DNA from 3 places in the Pedobacter sp. 10L46_2 genome. Region 3 is predicted to be linked to each of the others. Evidence: riboswitches for the same ligand, from Rfam matches in the RefSeq annotation. Region 3 holds a riboswitch; each other region holds the start of a gene.
What was found. Region 3 has a riboswitch for S-adenosylmethionine ahead of metH (methionine synthase). Riboswitches for the same ligand answer to the same signal wherever they lie in the genome.

Region 1 (7,440 bases), on a different contig from region 3:
CACTGGACAGTTGCAGATATTTAGGCGTTGCAGAATACTCATCAATATGAATAAAATCAAAAAACTTAGTCTTCATCTTTCTAAAAGTAAGTAATTTAATGCAATTGGTCCATACCAGACAAATAACTGCTATTTGATTTCAAACTGATATTTACCTGCTCCAATGTTTGTTTTGGCAGCAACAGCTTTTCCATCTTTAAAGGCCTTTTTCCCCTCTGTTAATGGGAAAGTAATTGTAGCACTTGAATTTGCCGGAATAGTTACGGTATAGATTACAGCATTTCCTGATCTTTTCCATGAAGATATGATCTTACCATAAGGACCGTCGTGCTCTGCCTCGAAATGTTCTAACCCTGAAACGAAATTAGGACGAAGCTGAATATTCTTAAATCCCGGTTGTTGTTCATCAGGGTGAATTCCACCCAAACCTTTAAAGAACCAGCCACCTATTTCGCCAAACATCATATGGTTTAAAGAAATGTCTCTTTCGGCTTTTATATCCCAGTTTTCGTATAAGGTAGTTGCTCCATTCACAATCCACCATCCCCATGAAGGGTAGGTATCCTGAGCTGCAAGTTTATATGCTGTTTCGGCCTGACCATTGTCACTCAATGCATTTAATATTGCTTTTGCACCCAAAACACCCACGTCAAGGTGCATTCCATCGGCAGCAACTCTTTTAGCAAGGTTCTCTGCAACTTTTGTAATAAGCTCTTCAGGTACCAATCCCCATTGCAGGGCAACACTTAATTCAGTTTGTACACCTGATGCATAAATGCCCGTTGTGCGGTTTAAATACTTATCGTTTATTGCCTTTTTAATTTTCTCTGCAAGGTTGCTGTAATAGCTATAATCGGCCTGCTTACCAAACATTTTTGCAGCCTTTGCAAGGATAACTGCATCTACATAGTAATAAGTAGAAGAGGTATATTCCAATGACGATTGTGATTTAACAGGCACCCAATCGCCTCTGCCAAAGGTTGTTAATCCTGCAGGACTAATTTGCTCTATGTAATTCACATACCGTTTAATGCTGTTGTAAGAATCTGAAAGCAACTTACTATCGCCATAAAACATGTATATATTCCATGGAATTATAGCAATTGTACTTGTCCAGTCAGTTCCATTTGCCGATCCATAACCCCATCCACCTGTAGGTATAATATCAGGAAGTACGCCATTTGGTTGTTGTTCGTCCCTGTGGTCGGCAAGCCATTTTTCATAAACTGTAATACCGTCAAAATTAAACAGGCCTGTTTCAACAGCAAAGTGTCCATCGCCAGTCCATCCATTCTTTTCTCTTTGCGGACAATCGGTAGGATATCCCATTAGATTAGACAAGTAAGAATTGTTAGTTGCCCACCATAGTCGATCAATTAGCTTATTTGAAGAGCTTATTTTACCTGTCGGGGTAACATCACTGTGCATAAAGTAACCGGTGATGCTTTCTTTGGTTAATTGTACCGGCTTACTGCTGATCACCTCAACATACTGGAATCCTTTGTAATTGAACTTAGGCATAAACTCAAGTTCTCCTTTACCTGATAAGGTAACGATATCTGTTTGAAAAGGATCGGTATTATCTTTAGGGCGATAGTAAACATCAATATTAGATAGGTCTAGCCTTCCGTTAGCATGCAAGCGTTCGCCATGCTTAATACGAATAACAGTGCCTTCCTCTCCGCTTACTTTAATTTTTGTAACTCCAGAGATATTGCGGCCCAGATCAAAAACATATACAGTGTCGTTAACCTTTTGCATTGTTTTAGAAGGAATTTCTTCGACATTACGAATTGGCTGCATAACCTGACTTACAACATTATTGGACGGGGCAGCTCTAAGCGAGATGCCATTCCACTTTTTATCATCAAAATCTGCAGTATTCCAACCCGGTTGCTCCTTGCGTGCATCATAATGCTCGGCAGTGTAAATATTGTTGAGTACTATCGGACTTGAACTTGTTTTCCAGTCGCCCCCGGAAGTAACCACATCAACAGTTCCATCTTCATAGGTGATTCTTAAATCCAGACAAAAAGTAGGTCTTGCTCTCCAGGGTGCCTTGTCAAAATTCCATACCGCAATAGATTGATGGTTATACCATCCATTACCAAGTAAAACACCAACAGCATTTTTACCTTTTTGAAGTTGGGCAGTAACATCGTAAGAAACATATAAGTTACGTCTGTCGAAACGGGTGTACATAGGGTCAAGTCTATGGTTCCCTACTTTTTTCCCATTTAAATATAATTCGTACAAACCAGCAGCAGCAATATATGCCCTTGCAGATTTTATTTTTTTAGAAGGTTCAAATACTTTTCTGAAATATGGAGCCTCGCGTTTATCGATATCGTTACCATCACTGATCCAGGTACCTTTCCAGTTGTCGACTTTCATCATTCCTGTTTCGAAAGTTGCTACCCCGCCAGATGAAGCTGGTTTACCATCTTTATCCCAAAGCTCAACAGACCAGTAGTATTTAGTGAACGGCTCTAAGGTTTTGCCTTTATAATTAACAAGATTTGCAGACGAGGCTACTTTGCCCGACTCCCACGAAAGGCCCCTTTTTTTTGCTACTTCTGATGAATCTTTACCTACAATAATTCTATAAGCAGTTTGTTTAGCACCCTGACGGGTATCTGTCATCATCCACGACAAGCGCGGATTTAACAAATCTACCCCAATTGGGTTTATTAAATGTTCGCATTGCAAACCTGAGGGTTTAACTTCATTAGAGTATGCTTTTTCTGCCATAGAAATGGTGAAGAGCATCAGCAAGAAAGAATAAAGAAATTTCATTAGAATATAATTCAGGTAAAGTTTAGTGTGTTTACAATGTTAATTTTCTTAGTCATTTTCAGCAACCTGTACTGTCCTGCTCAAAATACAGAATATTTATTTTATTAATTTCTATAGGAATACTAGATTATTCTTATATTTGTCGCAGCAAATGGTTCTTAAAACTTCCTGCTTATCAAGAAAGACTGAGGGATTGGCCCTATGATGTCTTAGCAACCTCTACAATTTATTGTAAAAGGTGCTAATTCCAATTCGCTGCAAAGCGGAAAAGATAAGATTAAACAGCGCAATGCTCCTTATCAATCATCATAACCAAATCTAATTCTGTTCGCGACAAAGTATGTAAGGGATGACCTAAACTATAAATGTATAAAAACATGACACAGAAAGTACACCAAAAAGAAATGCGCTGCTCATCTCCATCTCATTACCCTTCATCTGGTCTTATGATCACTCAAAAACGAATGCACTGTTGCTCTATTTAATGCAACCCAAAGAATTTATTATACACCCATTTATTTAATTCACATGTTAAAAATATACAAAATTTTTGCAGGGATTCTTATATCCTTTTTTTTCCTGCAAACCGTACAGGCACAATCTGTTAAAATAACAGGTACTGTTACCGGAAACCCCGACGGGGAGACTATTCCAGGAGCATCAATTACCATAAAAGGTAAAAAAAGCGGAACAACTACAGATGGCAGCGGTAAGTTTTCTCTAGCTGCAGATGTTAATGATGTACTTAGTATATCTTATCTTGGATATACTACAAAAGAAGTAACCATTACCGCAGCTACAACTACATTAAATATTGCGCTTGATGTTTCGGCAAATGCTTTAAGTGAAGTTGTTGTTACAGCCCTTGGGATTTCTAAAGAAAAGAAATCGTTGGGATATGCTGTTCAGGAATTAAAATCTAAAGATATTGCTACCGCAAAAGAAACCAATATAATCAACTCTCTGGCCGGAAAAATTGCCGGTGTGCAAACTACAAATAGCCAGGGCGATATGGGTTCATCAAGAATTATTATTCGTGGTGAAACCTCTATATCAGGTAACAACCAACCCCTCTTTGTAGTGGACGGAGTACCCGTTGATAATTCGCAGAATCTAGGTATAGCTGGATCAAGGGATTTTGCCAATACCATTTCGGATATTAATTCAGAAGACATTGAATCAATCAGTGTACTTAAAGGTCCAAATGCAGCAGCACTATATGGATCACGTGCAGCAGCAGGTGTTATCCTTATTAAAACCAAAACTGGCAGAGGCCAAAAGGGTTTAGGTATCAGTGTTAACTCCAACGCTACATTTTCAAACCTATTGACCTTACCGGATTATCAAAACTCATTCGGACAAGGTACAAGCGGCAAGTTTAGCTTTGTAGATGGAAAAGGTGGAGGTGTAAACGACGGTGTAGATGAAAGCTGGGGACCAGCATTGGATGGCCGTTTAATTCCTCAGTTTAACTCTAAAGGTGTTGCTGTTCCATTTATTGCTCATCCAGATAATGTTAAGGATTTCTTTGAAACAGGTTTTGCGCTTAATAATGGTATTGCCATTGCAGGCTCTGGAGAAAAACAAGATGTCCGTTTCTCTTACAACAACCTTACGCAAGGTGGTATACTGCCAAATTCTTCTCAGGACAAGAATTCATTATTATTGAATACCACGTACAGAATCACTCCTAAATTAACTTTAAACGCTTCTGCAAATTATATAAAAAGCAATGCCGATAACCTTCCTGCCTCAGGCGGAAAACGTGCAACTGGCCCGATGCTTCAATTTACATGGTTTGGAAGACAGGTAGATGTTAGTCAGCTTAAAAACTATAAAGACGAAAACGGAAACGACTTTAACTGGAACAATAGTTACTATAGTAACCCTTATTTCATAGCCTATGAAAATACAGTTGGTCAGAAACGTGATCGCATTATTGGTAATGCAGAATTAAATTATAAAATTACAAGCGCACTTTCAGCCAACTTCAGGACAGGAAATGATTACTATACAGACCGTAGAAAGATCAAAATCGCTTATGGAACAAATGGTACCCCATTCGGTTCATATGAGGAAGATGCATATACGGTTAATGAAAATAATACCGAAGGTCGTTTAGAGTTCAATAAGAAACTGAATTCAGATTTCTCAATAGATATTTTGGGTGGCGGAAACATTAGAACTTCAACTTTCGAACAAAACGATCAGAAAGCGACCAAGTTGGCAGTAAACGGCTTATATACCTTGAGCAACTCCAGAGATCCATTGGTATCTTCAAACGTTTACACCAAACTTAGAACCTATAGTTTATTTGGATCCGCTCAGTTGGGCTTTAGAGATTATGCATATCTGAATTTAACAGCACGTAACGACTGGGATTCCAGTTTACCAAAACCGAACTTATCTTATTTCTACCCTTCTGTTAATGGAAGTTTAATTCTTACAGAAGCTTTTGATATTAAAAGCGAGGTGCTTAGTTTCGCTAAACTAAGAGGAGGCTGGTCTAAAGTAGGAAAGGCAACAGACCCTTATCAACTGATCAATACCTATAGCTTCACTGCTCCATTTGATGGAAATCCACAACAATCAGTTAATACGATCGACCTTAATCCAAACCTTCTGCCAGAAATCACCAAATCGACTGAGGCGGGTGCCGAAATTGGGTTGTTTGATAACCGCATCAAGCTGGATCTAAGTGTGTACAATACAAACAGTATTAATCAGATTTTAAAAGTTGATGTAAGTTCAGGAACAGGATATACACAAAAACTTATTAATGGCGGAAGTATCAATAACAAAGGAATAGAAGTTCAACTAGGTTTAACCCCTGTTAAACTTAAAGACTTTAGCTGGGACATCAATTTAAACTATTCACGTAATCGCAGTAAGGTTACAGAATTGGATAAAGAAGGACGCATTAGCAGCTATACAATTAATGTGAATTTCCTCGTAGTCGCCAGAATTGGTGGTAAGGTATTCTCTGGTAGTAACGCTACAGGAACTTATACGGGTGTACTGGCAAGTACAATGAGAGGAAGAAATGCTGAAAATGGCGGACTTACCTATACCTCAGGAGGAACAACATTTAATGACGGGATGATCTTTGACGGCGTTCTGGCTGATGGCACTAAGAACAATAAAATCATTCCTGCAGAAGAGTATTACAAAGCTACAACCAATGCAGATGAGCAATTTGTTTACAGCGCTTCTTATATCAAATTAAGAGAAGCTAGATTGAGCTACAACATTCCTTCGCAATGGGTTAAAAAGATCGGGTTACAGGACGCTACTTTCTCAATAGTGGGACGTAATCTTTGGATCATCCATAAAGATGTACCAAATATTGACCCTGAAACTGCATTCAACACAGGAAACGCTCAGGGTCTGGAGGACCTAACTCTTCCAACAACAAGATCATTTGGTTTTAACCTTAATTTTAAATTCTAGACATCATGAAATTCAAATATATTCCAATCCTTTTTTCTGCAATTATAGCAACGGCTTTCACTTCGTGCAAAGACGAGCTGGCAGATATCAACAAAAATCCCAACGCTGCAGAAAACCCCCTTCCTGATTATTTGCTAACAGGTGCTATAAAGAACACTGCTGATGCATACTGGGGAACTAACAATATTAACTCAAGTCTGCTATTTGTTCAGCACTGGTCAAAAATACAGTATACTGATGCCGATCGTTATATTTTTTCTAATACCGATCTTCAGGATTTATGGAACACCGGATATACAAAAGGTATTACCAATCTTAACAAACTGATTGAGCTAGCCGATGCACAACAAAACACCAATTACAGAGGCGTAGCTAAAGTATTAAGATCATGGACATTTCTATTGTTAACAGATGCTTACGGAGATATACCCTATTCTCAATCTATCCAGATCAAAAAATTCGTAACTCCAGTATATGATACCCAAAAAGATGTTTATTTCGGATTACTTAATGATTTGAAATCTGCACAAGCTGATCTCGATCTGAATGGTAAGGCAATTGCAGGTGACATCATTTATGCTGGTAAGATAGATCGCTGGAAAAAATTCGCAAATGCATTAAGGCTGCGCATAGCACTCCGAATAGCCGACCGTGAACCAGAGAAAACCAAATCCGTGTTGGCAGAAATTGCAGCAGAAGGTGGCGCCTACATTAGTAGCAATGCTGAAATAGCACAATTGGTATATGTTGCTTCTCCTAATCAAAACCCGATAAGTAATACATTTGACACACGTAACGACCATAGGATAAGCAAAACAATTGTAGATAAATTGAGGAGCTTAGGTGATCCGCGTTTGCCAATATTTGCCAGCCCTACTAAAGATGCGACGCCTGAAACTTATGTGGGCGTTCCAAATGGTTTGCTAACCAGTGATGCCAACAGCCTTGGTTTAAATAAAACTTCTAAACCCGGCACTTACTTCCTTGCTCCTTCTGCACCTGCGGTTATCATCAGCTATGCTGAGGTATTATTTGATCGTGCAGAGATAGCAGCGCGTGGTTTTAGCAGTGAGGATCCGGCAGCTTTGTATAAACAAGCCGTTGAAGAATCATTAAGGCAATATGGGGTTACAGAAGGTGAAATCACTACATATACAAACCTTCCTGCCGTAAAGTATAACGCTGGTAATTACA
Region 2 (7,440 bases), on a different contig from region 3:
AATAAAAAGTACTCCTAATTCACCATTATTTAATGAATAAAGGAGTACGATCGAGCGTAAGAATTATCTTTTTTTACTACCCTCTATATTTGGGAGAAACCCTGTAAAAATCCCAATCAAAGGAAGAAAAGCACAAATTTTAAATACATATTCAATACTGGTCTGATCGGCCAGCTTCCCCAAAACTGCGGAGCCTAATCCGCCCATACCAAATGCAAAACCGAAGAACAGACCAGCAATCATCCCCACTTTTCCGGGTACCAATTCGGTTGCATAAACCAGTATTGCAGAAAATGCGGAAGAAATAATTAAGCCAATAACAACAGATAAAGCACCTGTCCAGAATAAAGAAACATACGGCAGCAATAATGTGAATGGCGCTGCACCTAGAATTGAGATCCAGATGATATACTTACGGCCAAATCTATCTCCTAATGGTCCTCCAATTAACGTACCGGCAGCAACAGCCCCTAAAAAAGCAAATAGGTAGACCTGAGACTGCTGCACCGACACATTAAATTTATCCATTAGGTAGAATGTATAATAGCTAGTCATACTAGCCATGTAGAAGTATTTTGAAAAGATAAGTACCATCAAAATACCTAAGGAAAGTACCACTCGGTTCTTAGATAAATTATGATGAACCTCTTCCTTAAGGATGCTTTTATTTAATGCCTTTAAGGCCAATTGTTCCTGATACCATTTTGCAACCCTAGACAGTACTACAATACCTAAAATTGCAGCTAATGAAAACCATATAAGGTAAAATTGACCATGAGGGACAACTATAATTGCCGCCAAAAGCGGACCTATAGCACTACCTGCATTTCCACCCAGCTGAAAAATAGATTGTGCAAGTCCCTTTTTACCTCCGGAAGCTAAATGTGCTACCCTGGAAGATTCCGGATGGAATATTGAGGACCCTATTCCTATTAAACTTACTGCAAGAAGGATATTTAAAAAACTGGAAGCAAAGGACACAGCTACAAGTCCACAGAGCGTAAAACCCATTGCAATAACAAGTGAATACGGGCGGGGCCTCTTATCTGTATAAAAACCAATAAAGGGTTGCAATATTGATGCTGTTAGCTGATAAGTTAAAGTGATAAGACCTATTTGAGCAAACGTAAGACTGAACTTTTCTTTTATTACAGGGTATACAGCAGGAATTACTGCCTGAAGCATATCATTAAGTAAATGTGTAAAACTAATTGTGAATAAAATAGAGAATACTGTTTGCTGTGTAATTCTCTTTGTGTCGATAACGGCAGTGTTTGTAAAAGATGTTTTTTCCATATTTTTCAGATCAGATCATCTGATGAATTTTAATAAATTTTTATTGAGATACGTGTCCTAATATTTTTGCGGCAATGTTCCAGGCCTTTTTTGGGTCTCCGGCGATAATGCTTTTTAGCAACTGCTCATGATATATGTAAGTTTCTTCGAAGGCTCTGGCATCTGAATGTGTTTGAAGGAACCAATTTTTTAAATGAATGGAGGCTGATTTATATAAGTCGGCAAGTATTTCATTCTTTGAAGCTTCGGCAATTGATATATGAAATTGCACATCTGCTTCAATACATTCATCTATTAATCCCTCCTTGGCGGCTCTTCTTCTGTTTTCCAGATGAGTTCTTATGATTATAATATCACTTTCAGTTCTGTTAAGTGCTGCTTTCTCTGCAATTTTCATTTCAAGTAATTGCCTAACCTCATCCAGATCTTTAACATTCGCACGCTTCAACCGCAAATCCATAGGTTCCCTATTTGCTGTTAGCTGATCTACAAAAGTTCCAATCCCTTGTTGAACTCTAAGTAACCCAGAATTAGCTAATATTTTTATGGCTTCCCTTATAGTTGAGCGTCCGACACCAAAGTTTTTCATTAATTCCGGTTCTATCGGCAACTGTTCATTCACTTTGTATTGTCCAAGAGAAATCTGCTCACTTAATCGCGCGGCTACTTCATCCGCAAGAGACTTTTTTTGTATAAGATCTTTCATGTTAATTCATCATATCATCAGATGAATTCAAAGGTAGAAATTAAAATACATCTAACAAAGAAATCAATAAAAAAAGGGCTCAAAACTAATTGAACCCTTTTCCCTAAACCAAACTATTTTACTCTTATTTCGCTGCTTTTGTAAAATTCAAGACAATGTAAGCAGTTTTTGCTCCATATTCTACAGGTGATTTAATAACCATACTATTGCCATCTGTAGAAGACAATACCGATCTGTAACCAGAAGTTACGTTTTTGGCTTTTTCGCCTTCAAAGATCTTTTTGAATTGGAATGTCTCGTCAGCAGGACTTACTGACCAGTATATTTTCTGAGTTTTTGCAGTACACTCTCCTCCACCTGGTAAGGTATAGCTTCCGTTTCCGCTATTAGTGAGACTCCAGGTACTTCCTTTGAAGCAAGTATAAGAACCTTCATCAAACAATGATTTTACTGCTGATTGCGGCAAGCCTTCAAATGTAATATCATTTAAAACCCAATTACCAGTTACATTACCTTTCTTTAAACTTTGAGTTGCACCACCTTTAGGCGAACAACTTTGCAAAACCATTAACGAACTGCATAAAATGGCTGCTATCAGTAATATTCTTTTCATATTCTTCTTTAATTTGATAATTCAATTACATAAATCTTGCCAAAACTTAAGGCGAATAACATTATACCCTTAACTTTGTTCTGGTGGACATATGTATAGCAGAGTAAGTAATCCAAATAGATCAGCACTGGAAAATGCGCTTTCAGAATTAGAAAAAGGTGTAGAAGCCTGTGCGTTTTCTTCAGGAAATACGGCTGGAATGGCAGTTTTTCAGGCTTTAAAACCAGGAAGCCATATCATTGCTCCTGACGACATGTACTGGGGTTTTAAAAAACAACTGCGGACCATTTTTAAAGATACTCTTGAAATTGATTTTATAGATCTTACGAACCTTGATAACATAGCAAAATTCATTAAGAAGAATACTGTATTGATATGGATAGAAACCCCTTCTAATCCATTATTAAAAATTACAGATATTGCCGGGGTTTCCAAAATCGCCAAGGAGAACAACCTTATTCTTGCATGCGACAGCACTTTTGCTTCGCCATGCTTACAAAACCCTATTGATTTTGGGGCGGATATTGTAATGCACTCTTCCACAAAATATATTGGTGGCCATAGTGATGTTCTGGGTGGGGTACTTATCACGGCAGAAAAAAATGAATTTTGGGAAAAGATCAGAAACATACAGCAAGTTGGTGGAGCAGTACCCTCTCCTTTCGATTGTTTTCTGTTAATAAGAAGTATCAAAACATTGGCATATCGCATGCGCGGCCACTGTACTAATGGATTGGCTTTAGCATTACATCTAGAAAAACACCCTGCTATTGAAAGAGTTTATTATCCGGGATTAATAACCCACCCTCAGTACGACATCGCAAAAAGGCAAATGAATGGCTATGGAGGAATGTTATCGGTGTTAGTTAAAGGTGGATCTGATGAAGCCAGAAAAGTGGTTAATAAAGTTAAAGTCTTTGCGCAGGCTACAAGTTTAGGTGGAGTTGAAAGTTTAATAGAACACCGTGCATCTGTTGAAGGACCTGACACCAAAACCCCACAAAATTTAATTCGGATATCTGTTGGGCTTGAGCATATAGATGATCTAATAGCAGATTTAGATCAGGCACTTGCAGGATAAAATCAAGCAACCCCATCAAAAAATTAATTTACAACACTGTAATACAACAAGTTAATAAATATCCAAAATATAATTTTGGATATTTATTAACTTAAATCTACATTTGCGATATCATTTAGCGAAAGCTAACCAAGTCAACCTTCCTTAATAAAAAGGTTTGATTTATAAAGAAGTGGCGAGAGACAGGCTCTTTGACCCACTGGCAACCCTCCCAAGATGGAGAAGGTGCCAATTCCTGACCAAAAGACATGGTGTCGTTTGGAAAGATAAATTGAAACAAAATGAAAACTGTAAGCATTACTTCAAATCTGTTTAATTATTGTTATCCTCAGCAGGCTAATTGCATGTGCTGTTGCATACTATAATTTACAAATCTTCCTTTTGCATTTCACATTCATACGGAAGGCCCCTTGCAGGGGTACGCTTAACAACGGTATACGTTTCCGAAGCTAAAATCTCCGCAACGTATCGACTCAAAAACATAACAGGAACCACTTAAAACTAAATATAACATGTCAACATCACATAAATTCGAAACATTACAAGTACATGCAGGTCAGGAAATTGATCCTACTACAGGATCAAGAGCTGTTCCAATATACCAAACTACCTCTTACGGTTTTAAGAACTCCGAACATGGTGCAAACTTATTTGCGCTAAAGGAATTCGGAAACATTTACACCAGGATCATGAATCCGACAACTGATGTTTTCGAAAAAAGAATAGCAGCACTTGAAGGCGGTGTGGCTGCTTTAGCCGTAGCTTCGGGACAGGCGGCTCAATTTATTGCATTAAATAATATCCTACAGGCAGGTGACAATTTTGTATCCTCATCTCATTTATATGGCGGATCATATAATCAGTTCAAAGTAAGCTTTAAACGTCTTGGTATTGAGGTTAGGTTTGCTAATGGCGATGATGCCAACGATTTTGAATCAAAAATCGATGCAAATACTAAAGCTATATATTTAGAAACCATTGGTAATCCTGCTTTCAGTATTGCCGATTTCGAAAAATTATCTGCCATTGCCAACAGACACGATTTACCGTTAATAGTAGATAATACTTTTGGCGCAGCTGGTTATCTGTTTAAACCTTTAGAACACGGGGCCCATGTTGTTGTGCAATCTGCTACCAAATGGATTGGCGGACATGGCACCAGTATTGGCGGGGTAATAGTAGATGGTGGAAATTACAACTGGGGAAATGGCAAATTCCCTCAATTTACCGAGCCATCAGAAGGATATCATGGTTTAATTTTTAATGATGTTTTTGGAATTGGTGGTCCTTTTGGAAATATTCAATTCATTATTCGTGCCCGCGTTGAAGGGTTAAGAGATTTTGGCCCGGCCATCTCTCCTTTCAACTCTTTCCTTTTAATTCAGGGATTAGAAACTTTATCACTTCGCGTGCAACGTCACGTAGATAACACACTTGCACTGGCGACCTGGTTAGAAAGCCATGATGCTGTGAAGAGCGTAAACTATCCCGGACTTGAAAGCAGTCCATACCATGCTAACGCCAAAAAGTATTTAAAGAATGGATTCGGTGCAGTGCTATCTTTTGAACTACATGGTGATAAAGAAAAAGCAACGGCATTGGTCGACAATCTTAAACTTGTTAGCCACCTTGCAAACCTGGGTGATGCAAAAACCCTTATCATACAACCTTCAGCAACTACGCATCAACAACTAAGTGACGAGGAACAAATTGCTGCAGGCATTACAGCCAGCCAGCTACGTGTTTCTGTAGGAATTGAACACATAGACGACATTAAGGCTGATTTTGAACAAGCCTTTGCTGCTATCAACAAATAAAATAAAACGCTACAAGATCTAAAGAATGAGCACTACTGCCACATATACGCATACAAAGTTATTTAAGCTAGAGAACGGGAAAAAACTACGCAAATTAGAGATTGCTTATCAAACTTATGGCAAACTAAATGCAAAGAAAGATAATGTGATCTGGGTATGCCATGCGCTTACAGCCAATGCTGATGTTTTAGACTGGTGGAAAGGACTTTTCGGCAATAACGACCTGTTTAACCCTGAGGAACACTTTATCATCTGTGCAAATGTATTAGGGTCTAATTACGGTACAACCAATCCATTAAGTATAAATCCGGTAACAGGGCAACCGTATTACCTTGCTTTTCCAGAATTTACCATCAGAGATTTGGTCGCTGCTCACCGCTTGCTTGCATCATATCTTGGCATTCAACACCTTAAAGTATTAATTGGCGGTTCTTTAGGCGGGCAACAAGCATTGGAATGGGCCATTACAGATAGCAAGAGCGTAGACAATCTAATTCTTGTAGCTACAAATGCAGTACACTCACCATGGGGAATTGCATTTAACGAGAGTCAGCGTTTAGCAATCAGCACTGATCGTACATTTTATGCACAGCAGCCAGATGGTGGCTTAAAAGGTTTAAAAGCCGCAAGAAGCATTGCTTTATTATCTTATCGCACTTATGAAGCATATTCAGCTACTCAATTAGAAAGTGTAAATGACAAAACAGGTTCATTCCGAGCCGCCTCTTACCAGAATTATCAGGGCGAAAAACTGTGTAAACGTTTTAATGCCTACAGCTATTGGTACTTGAGTAAAGCAATGGACAGCCATAATGTTGGCCGAAGCAGAAAAAGTATTGTTGATGCCTTAGCATTAGTTAAAGCGAATACGCTGGTAATAGGAATTGAAAACGATGTTCTGTTCCCGCTTTGTGAACAAGAGTTTTTAGCGAAGCATATTCCAGGAGCAGCACTCAAAAGTATTAGCTCTGCTTATGGCCACGATGGTTTTTTAATTGAGACAGACATATTAACCAACATAATTGGCACATTCTTAAAAGAAAGTGCAAATAAGAAAATAATTAAATTACATAAAACAGCATAGTATTTAGATGAGTAAGAAACTTAAGATCGGCTTATTTGGTTTTGGAGTTGTTGGACAAGGATTGCATGATATTATTCGCGGTCAGGACCTAAACCTTGAGATCGTTAAAATAGCTATTAAAAATCCTGAGAAAAAACGTAGCCTTGAGGCACATCTTTTCACCACAAATCATGACGAAATATTAGACAATAGTGAAATTAACACTGTAGTTGAGTTAATTGATGACGCAGAGATTGCCTACAACATCGTTAAAAGAGCATTAATCAGCGGTAAAAATGTAGTTTCTGCCAATAAAAAAATGATTGCTACTCATCTGGCCGAACTGGTTGAATTGCAAGAAAAACATAATGCATCTCTATTATATGAAGGTGCAGTTTGCGGCAGTATACCTATCATCCGTAATCTGGAAGAATATTACGACAATGAATTACTGCACGGTATAAGTGGAATATTCAACGGTTCATCTAACTACATTCTATCTAAAATATTTAATGAAAATCTTGAATATGGCGTGGCATTAAAGCAGGCGCAAGATCTTGGTTTTGCTGAATCTAATCCTATTCTGGATGTTGGAGGTTATGATCCTAAATTTAAATTGGCTATTGCAACTGCACATGCTTACGGGTTATTTATTGATCCTGATAAGATACTTAATGTTGGCATTCAGAACTTATCAGAGCATGACATTAAGTACGCCAGAGAGAAGAACTTTAGAATTAAACTTGTACCTACTGCGCGTAAAATAAGCACCAAGCAAATCATTACTTATGTATTGCCAAAGTTTGTAAAATCTGATGATTTTCTGTTCAATGTAGAAAACGAATACAACGGTGTAACTGTTCA
Region 3 (7,440 bases):
AATACCCTGGATGTACTCATCGCGGGTATCTTTGTTCATTAAAGTACTACAAACCGTTACACTTCTCGAAGCATCAAGCACATGGATGGCTGGCCCCGAGTAGTTAGGCGCAACCTTAACCGCAGCATGAATCCTGGAGGTAGTAGCACCACCAATAATTAAAGGAATGGTAAAGCCTTCGCGCTCCATTTCTTTGGCGAAGTGTACCATTTCATCAAGCGAAGGGGTAATTAAACCACTTAAGCCAATAATATCAGCATTTATTTCTTTGGCTTTTTTAATGATTTCCTGTGCAGGAACCATTACGCCCATATCCACAATTTCGAAGTTATTACAAGCTAAAACTACACCTACAATGTTCTTTCCGATATCATGAACATCACCTTTTACAGTAGCCATTAATACCCTTCCGGCCGATGAATTCTGATCCTGATCCGGGTTATCCAGCTTTTCCTGCTCAATAAATGGCAACAGATAAGCCACGGCCTTTTTCATTACACGAGCAGATTTTACAACCTGCGGCAGGAACATTTTACCGGCCCCAAAAAGGTCACCCACAATGTTCATCCCGTCCATTAATGGACCTTCAATTACCTGAATGGGTCTCGCGTATTTCTGACGTGCTTCTTCAACATCAGCATCAAGGTATTCTATAATTCCCTTAACTAACGAATGAGAAAGTCTTTCTTCTACACTGGTTTTACGCCATTCCTCATCCCTGACAATCTCTTTTCCTTTAGATTTGATGGTGTCTGCAAATTCAACCAACCGCTCTGTAGCATCGTCTCTTCGGTTTAACAATACATCCTCTACAAGTACTAAAAGCTCTGGCGGAATTTCCTGATAAACCTCTAGCATTCCGGCATTTACAATCCCCATATCTAAACCAGCTTTGATGGCGTGGTATAAAAATGCAGAGTGCATCGCTTCCCTAACGGTATTATTACCTCTAAACGAGAAGGAGATGTTCGAAACACCACCACTTACTTTTGCATGGGGCAGGTTTTCTTTGATCCAGCGGGTAGCATTTATAAAATCTACCGCATAGTTGTTATGTTCTTCTAATCCGGTTGCAACGGTAAGGATGTTCGGGTCAAAGATGATGTCCTGAGGCGGAAAGCCAATTTCATCAACTAAAATATCATATGATCTTTTACAGATCTCTTTTCTTCTTTCAAAATTATCGGCCTGTCCCTGCTCATCAAATGCCATTACTACTATGGCAGCACCGTAGGTCATGATTTTGCGCGCACTTTCACGGAATTTGTCTTCGCCTTCTTTAAGAGAGATGGAGTTTACAATTCCTTTTCCCTGCAAGCATTTTAACCCGGCTTCTATAACCGTCCATTTAGACGAATCGACCATGATAGGCAACTTGGAAATATCAGGTTCAGACGCAATCAGGTTAAGGAATTTGGTCATAGAGGCTTCCGAATCAATCATCCCCTCATCCATATTCACATCGATAACCTGTGCACCACCCTCAACCTGCTGACGGGCAACGGCAAGTGCCGCTTCAAAATCTCCACCTAAAATGAGCTTAGAGAATTTTGGAGAACCGGTAATGTTTGTACGCTCACCAATGTTTACAAAAATACTCTCTGGAGTTATGGTAACCGGTTCCAATCCGCTTAAACGCAGATAAGGTTCTATCTGAGGTATTTTACGCGGTGCTACATTTTTTGCTTTTTCGGCTATGCAGCCGATATGCTCAGGTGTAGTTCCGCAACAACCACCTACAATATTTACAAAACCGTGCTGAATAAAATCTTCTACCAGATGAGCAGTTTCATGAGGCATTTCATCGTAAGCACCAAATTCATTTGGCAAACCCGCATTAGGATAGGCAGAAACATAGCAGCCTGCCTTAGCCGAAAGTTCTTCTATGTGCGGCCTCATGTCTTTTGCCCCCAAGGCGCAGTTGAAGCCTATACTTAATGGATTGGCGTGTATTACGGAATTTAAGAAAGCCTCGGCAGTTTGGCCTGATAAAGTTCTGCCGGAAGCATCAGTAATGGTTCCGGAGATCATAATCTCTATTTTACGGCCAATTACATTCTCATATTTTTTGATGGCAAATATGGCGGCCTTGGCATTTAAGGTGTCAAAAATGGTTTCAATTAAAAGCAGGTCTGAACCGCCATCAACCAGTCCGCGTATTTGTTCGTAATAAGCATCAACTAATTCATCGAAAGTGAGTGCCCTGAACCCTGGATCGTTTACATCCGGAGAAATAGATAGTGTTCTGTTAGTCGGGCCTACGGCACCGGCAACAAAACATTTTCTGTCGGGATTAGCCGCCATAAATTCATTAACTGCCTCTTTGGCTATTTTAGCCCCTTCAAAGCTCATCTCATAATCAAGCTCTTCCATCTGGTAATCGGCCAGTGAAATACGTTGGGTACTAAAGGTATTGGTCTCAATGATATCTGTACCGGCCTTTAAATATTCGGTATGAATTGCCTTAATGATATCTGGACGGGTAATGTTTAGTAAGTCGTTATTACCTTTTACATCACACGGGTGATCTTTGAACCGCTCGCCCCTGAAATCTTCTTCAGAAAGGACGTAACGTTGTATCATAGTGCCCATCGCACCATCAATGATCAGGATACGTTTTTCTAACTCTGCTCTAATGTCCATTTTTAATAGTAATATGAGTAGGTAATAAGCTAAAGTTGATAGAGGCTGTGCCTAAACAAGTGCCGAACTCATTACATACAAAGCTTATTCGAAAAGTCCGGTTTAGGTGTCGACTTTAACTTATCTTTCGGGAACCAATTGTTTGGCTCCAGTAGAATGTAGCACCTTGTAAGCACAGGTTGCTAAGACTTCGCAGGGTCTAATCCCTCCGTCTTTCTCTATAAGCATTACAAAGGTGCAACAAAGAAAAATCATTTCCAAAATTTCGGCCGTTAAAGCATATAAAATTGTATAGAGGAGACAATTAACTCAGAACTTCGAAACATTGTTTTGAAAACATCACAGTGTACAGCTGAATTTGAAAGCTTAAAATGTGTTTAAATTATAGAGATGGCAATCTGCCTATGAGAGATAAATATGTTGACAACGAAAAGGCGGGTGGGATCATAGTTCATGCTCCACCCGCCTTTAATATTTTTAAGAAACAGGTTGTTATTTTCTGCTTCCGAAGATTCTTAGTAGATATAAGAAGATGTTTATAAAGTCAAGGTAAAGAGATAAAGCGCCCATAATTGCCAGTTTCTTAGCGTCAGTTGCCGCCATTTGATCCCCATTTTCTTCAATACCCGCACCAATACGTTTCAGTTTCTGAACATCGTATGCTGTTAGAGCTGTAAAGATTGCTACTCCAAAGAAGCTCATTATGTAGCTAAAACGATCACTTCCAATAAACATGTTAATGATACCGGCAATGAATAAGCCTACTACACCTACCATTAATATTGGGCCAAATTTGCTTAAATCTACATCTGTGGTGTAACCTAAAACTGCCATTATTCCAAATATACCCGCTGCGGCAGCAAAACATGCTACAATTGAACCAGCGGTATAGATAAGTAATATAAAACTTAAACTAACACCTAATAGAACCGAAAATAGAACAAATACGCCTAATAAAGCACCATAAGACAGGCGGTTAAATCCTGTTCCCATTAAAATTACCAGACCAAGAGGCGCAAACATTGCGATATAACCTAGTATTGTTCTTTGTCCTGTTTCAAAATTAATTAATTGACTTAAAGCTGCAGGAGAAGTTGAAATAAGCAAAGCAGCTAATGTTGATAAACCAAGAGCTATAAACATCCATAAAAAAACATTCGCGAAGAATTTCTTGGCAACTTTACCAGTTAAGTCTTCTACAAAAACGGACTGTTGTGCCCAATCATTATTATTGTTATTATTCATGTGTTTTAAATTTATTTAAAGATACGAATTGTTTCATTCTAACAAAAGCTATGCCCCTAGCCTTTTTGTCAGGATTTCTTCAACTTTCTTGAAAAACTGAAGGGGTTTTAAGGTTCTCCATGCCATATCGTCAAGTTCGCCACCAAAATTGATGTAATAATCTATATTGCTGTTACGGAATTCATTGATTACATGTTCCTGGAAATTGATGCCTGTAATCCACCCATCTTCAACTTCCTGAAACCATTCTTCATAATAACTATCTTCAGAAGAATGGAAGTTCAGTACGTTTTCGCCTATCAGTATGAATTTATTTATGCCTTCGTCAATCATCAGTTCAATGATTTCACGTTTCAGAAGCATAATGTCGTTGCCGATGGCATCGTTCCACTCTCCAATAAGCTCTATGACTGCATAATTTCTATCGTAGTCAACATACAGTACTTTAAGATACATTGTACTTGATCCGAAATCATCCCATTGGGGATGTAACAGAAAATTGTACAGCTGCTTGTCGAAATAAAATTCCGAGTACTCAGTGTTGTAGAACGGAGAACGCTCATCTTCTGCCGCGATATAGTCATCACGCCATAGATAGTAAGGCTCTATTTCGTGCATGTCGGGTTATTTATGAGTAGATTCAACCGCTTTGCGGACACTTCCATAACGGATAAGCAGATCAGCAGCATGTTCATAATCTATATTCAGTTCGTCCATTACCATTTGTGTACCTCTGTCTACCAGTTTATGATTGGTTAGCTGCATGTCTACCATCTTGTTGCCTTTTACCCTGCCTAGTTTTATCATTACCGTAGTACTAAGCATGTTTAGAACCAGTTTTTGTGCAGTTCCAGACTTCATTCTGGTAGAACCTGTTAAAAATTCAGGACCAACTACTACCTCTACAGGGAAATCACTTTCAGCAGCTATCGGCCCCCCTTCGTTGCATACAATACAACCCGTTAAAATGCCATTTTTACGGGCAGTGTTTAGTCCGCCGATAACGTATGGCGTGGTTCCAGATGCGGCAAGACCAATTAAACAGTCGTTGGCATCAATTTTAAATTCCTGCAGATCTATCCATGCTTGCTGGTCATCATCTTCAGCATTTTCAACTGCTCTTCGTATGGCAGTGTCTCCGCCGGCAATAATTCCAACAACCCAATCAAACGGAACACCAAAGGTAGGAGGGCACTCTGAGGCATCAACAACACCCAGTCGGCCACTTGTGCCTGCACCGATGTAAAATAACCTTCCCCCGTTTATCATTCGCTCGGCAACAGCAGAAGCCAGTTTCTCTATCTGAGGAATTACTTTTTCCACAGCATAGGGAACTGTTTTGTCTTCATCATTTATGCCCTTTAGAATTTCAAGTACTGACATTTTATCAATATCGTTATACGTTGATTCTTGCTCGGTTACTCTTATCATTAGATTAATTTTTGTTAAAATTCGTGATTTTCTTGTTAAACCAGAAATAATAGGGGAAATCAATTCAAAATAAGGATTTCTTCTCAATTATAAAGTAATAGAAAAAATACTAAACAAATAAAAATCAAAGCGGTTAATTGATTATATAACAGTCTAATTTTGTACCTTTACGGTGCCTTTAGCCATGAAAAAGAATACCCGTTATAATCTCTTAATTGCCCTCACTTATTCAGTTACTTTAATAGGTGGGATGTTTTTTGGGTATAAGTTTCTGAAAGACCAGGGATATACCTTCCAAAAGACAACATATATAGCGGATAATAATGCGCAAAAGGTTGATGAAATTCTTCATATCATTAATAAAAACTATGTAGACGAGGTTAATGCCGATAGCTTAAATAACCTGCCTATTGATAGTTTATTGCATAAACTTGATCCTCATAGCATATATCTTCCACCAGAAAAAGCGAATGAATTTGCTGAATCATTAAATGGAAACTTTGAGGGCATAGGCATTGAATATTACATTTTAAATGACACCCTGCTGGTTACAAATGTAATTAAGGATGGCCCGGCATTTTTGGCCGGAATAAAACAGGGCGACAGAATTATTAAAATAGATACCATTTTTGTTAGTGGCAAGGCTTTGCCAAGAGAACAGATGATTGGTAAGATCAAGGGAAAAAAGGGTACTGCAGTAAAATTAACTATTGTGCATCCTGGCAGTAGCCTGGCAACTGTTTTTACGGTAAAACGCGATAGGGTACTGGTGAGTAGTATCGATGCGTCGTATATGCTTAACAGCGAAGTTGGTTATGTGAGGATCAGTAAATTTGGGTCAGATACTGATCGTGATTTTGTGGAATCTATAAAGTCGCTTAAATCTGAAGGGATGAAAAAGCTGGTACTTGATCTTCGGGACAACGGGGGAGGCTATTTAACGGCGGCAACGGGGCTGGCTAATCAAATTCTTGAGGAGAATAAATTAATTGTTTATACCGAAGGAAAACATGAGCCGCGCACAGATTATGTGGCCACAGGTGGAGGTGAGTTTGAAGATGGTAAACTAGTGGTGCTTATTAATGAAAACACGGCATCGGCCAGCGAAATTCTGGCGGGCGCGGTACAAGATCTAAACAGGGGGCTTATTATCGGTCGCCGTTCTTTTGGTAAAGGACTTGTTCAGGAGCAATTTCCTTTTGTAGATGGATCTGCATTGAATTTAACAATTGCACGTTATTATACTCCATCTGGCAGAAGTATTCAGAAATCGTATAAAGATGGCTATAAAGCTTATCAGGATGAGATAGAGAATCGTTTTAATGATGGAGAGCTTACTGCTTCGAAAAAAATTGTTAAAAAGGATAGTATAAAGGGCAGACTAGTAGGAGGTGGTATCCAGCCAGATATTTATGTAAAAATGGATACTATGGGTTATAACAAATGTTATACTATGCTGGCGTCTAAAAAGATATTGTTTGATTTTGTTTATGATGTTTTAGCCAGCAGATACTCTGCACCATTTATTGAGCAGAATCTGGCTACTTTTAATGTCAGTGAAGCAGACTATCGTGACCTGCTAAAGTATATTCAGAATCGTAATGTTGTTGTTGATCAGAAACAGCTGGCTTCGGCAAAACCACTGATCCTAAATGATATGAAGGTGCTTTTATGTAAGTATCACTTAGGTGATGCGGGTTATTATAAAGCGCTTAACCTAAGTGATGCTATGGTAAAACAGGCGTTAAATAGCTTGCAGTAAGCTTATTTCTGTCTGAAATAAATCTGGATTGGTACTCCGCTAAAATCAAAATGTTCACGAAGCTTATTCTCGATAAACCTTTTATAAGGTTCTTTAATGTATTGAGGTAAGTTACAGAAGAAAGCAAACATTGGTGATGTTCCATTGATCTGTGTGATGTATTTTATTTTGATGTACTTTCCTTTTAATGCAGGTGGCGGATAGTTTTCTATGATCGGCAACATTACATCGTTTAATTTAGATGTTGGGATTTTCTTGCCTCTGTTTTTATGTACTTCTAAAGCGGTTTCAATAGCCTGGAAAATACGTTGTTTAGTTACTACTGAAGTAAATACAATTGGCACATCAGTAAAAGGCTG

Region 1: it holds a riboswitch for S-adenosylmethionine, as region 3 does, so the genes downstream of both, AC1DDX_RS02945 (SusC/RagA family TonB-linked outer membrane protein) here and metH (methionine synthase) in region 3, are expected to answer to the same signal.
Region 2: it holds a riboswitch for S-adenosylmethionine, as region 3 does, so the genes downstream of both, AC1DDX_RS23695 (O-acetylhomoserine aminocarboxypropyltransferase/cysteine synthase family protein) here and metH (methionine synthase) in region 3, are expected to answer to the same signal.

What each region holds. Positions count from the first base shown of each region.
Region 1 covers NZ_JBFTIZ010000012.1:3,074-10,513, reverse strand. Annotated here, with positions in the region: gene AC1DDX_RS02955 (GntR family transcriptional regulator) at 1-76, opposite strand, end outside; gene AC1DDX_RS02950 (alpha-L-rhamnosidase) at 130-2,796, opposite strand; SAM riboswitch class I at 2,966-3,074, shown strand; gene AC1DDX_RS02945 (SusC/RagA family TonB-linked outer membrane protein) at 3,325-6,246, shown strand; gene AC1DDX_RS02940 (SusD/RagB family nutrient-binding outer membrane lipoprotein) at 6,252-7,440, shown strand, end outside.
Region 2 covers NZ_JBFTIZ010000320.1:61-7,500, reverse strand. Annotated here, with positions in the region: partial or broken gene AC1DDX_RS23720 (SusD/RagB family nutrient-binding outer membrane lipoprotein) at 1-5, shown strand, start outside; gene AC1DDX_RS23715 (MFS transporter) at 64-1,296, opposite strand; gene AC1DDX_RS23710 (FadR/GntR family transcriptional regulator) at 1,337-2,002, opposite strand; gene AC1DDX_RS23705 (lipocalin family protein) at 2,127-2,615, opposite strand; gene AC1DDX_RS23700 (trans-sulfuration enzyme family protein) at 2,707-3,696, shown strand; SAM riboswitch class I at 3,856-3,969, shown strand; gene AC1DDX_RS23695 (O-acetylhomoserine aminocarboxypropyltransferase/cysteine synthase family protein) at 4,209-5,513, shown strand; gene AC1DDX_RS23690 (homoserine O-acetyltransferase family protein) at 5,539-6,597, shown strand; partial or broken gene AC1DDX_RS23685 (homoserine dehydrogenase) at 6,605-7,440, shown strand, end outside.
Region 3 covers NZ_JBFTIZ010000001.1:62,101-69,540, forward strand. Annotated here, with positions in the region: gene metH (methionine synthase) at 1-2,643, opposite strand, end outside; SAM riboswitch class I at 2,761-2,870, opposite strand; gene AC1DDX_RS00275 (Bax inhibitor-1/YccA family protein) at 3,136-3,888, opposite strand; gene AC1DDX_RS00280 (hypothetical protein) at 3,937-4,506, opposite strand; gene murQ (N-acetylmuramic acid 6-phosphate etherase) at 4,513-5,319, opposite strand; gene AC1DDX_RS00290 (S41 family peptidase) at 5,504-7,081, shown strand; gene der (ribosome biogenesis GTPase Der) at 7,084-7,440, opposite strand, start outside.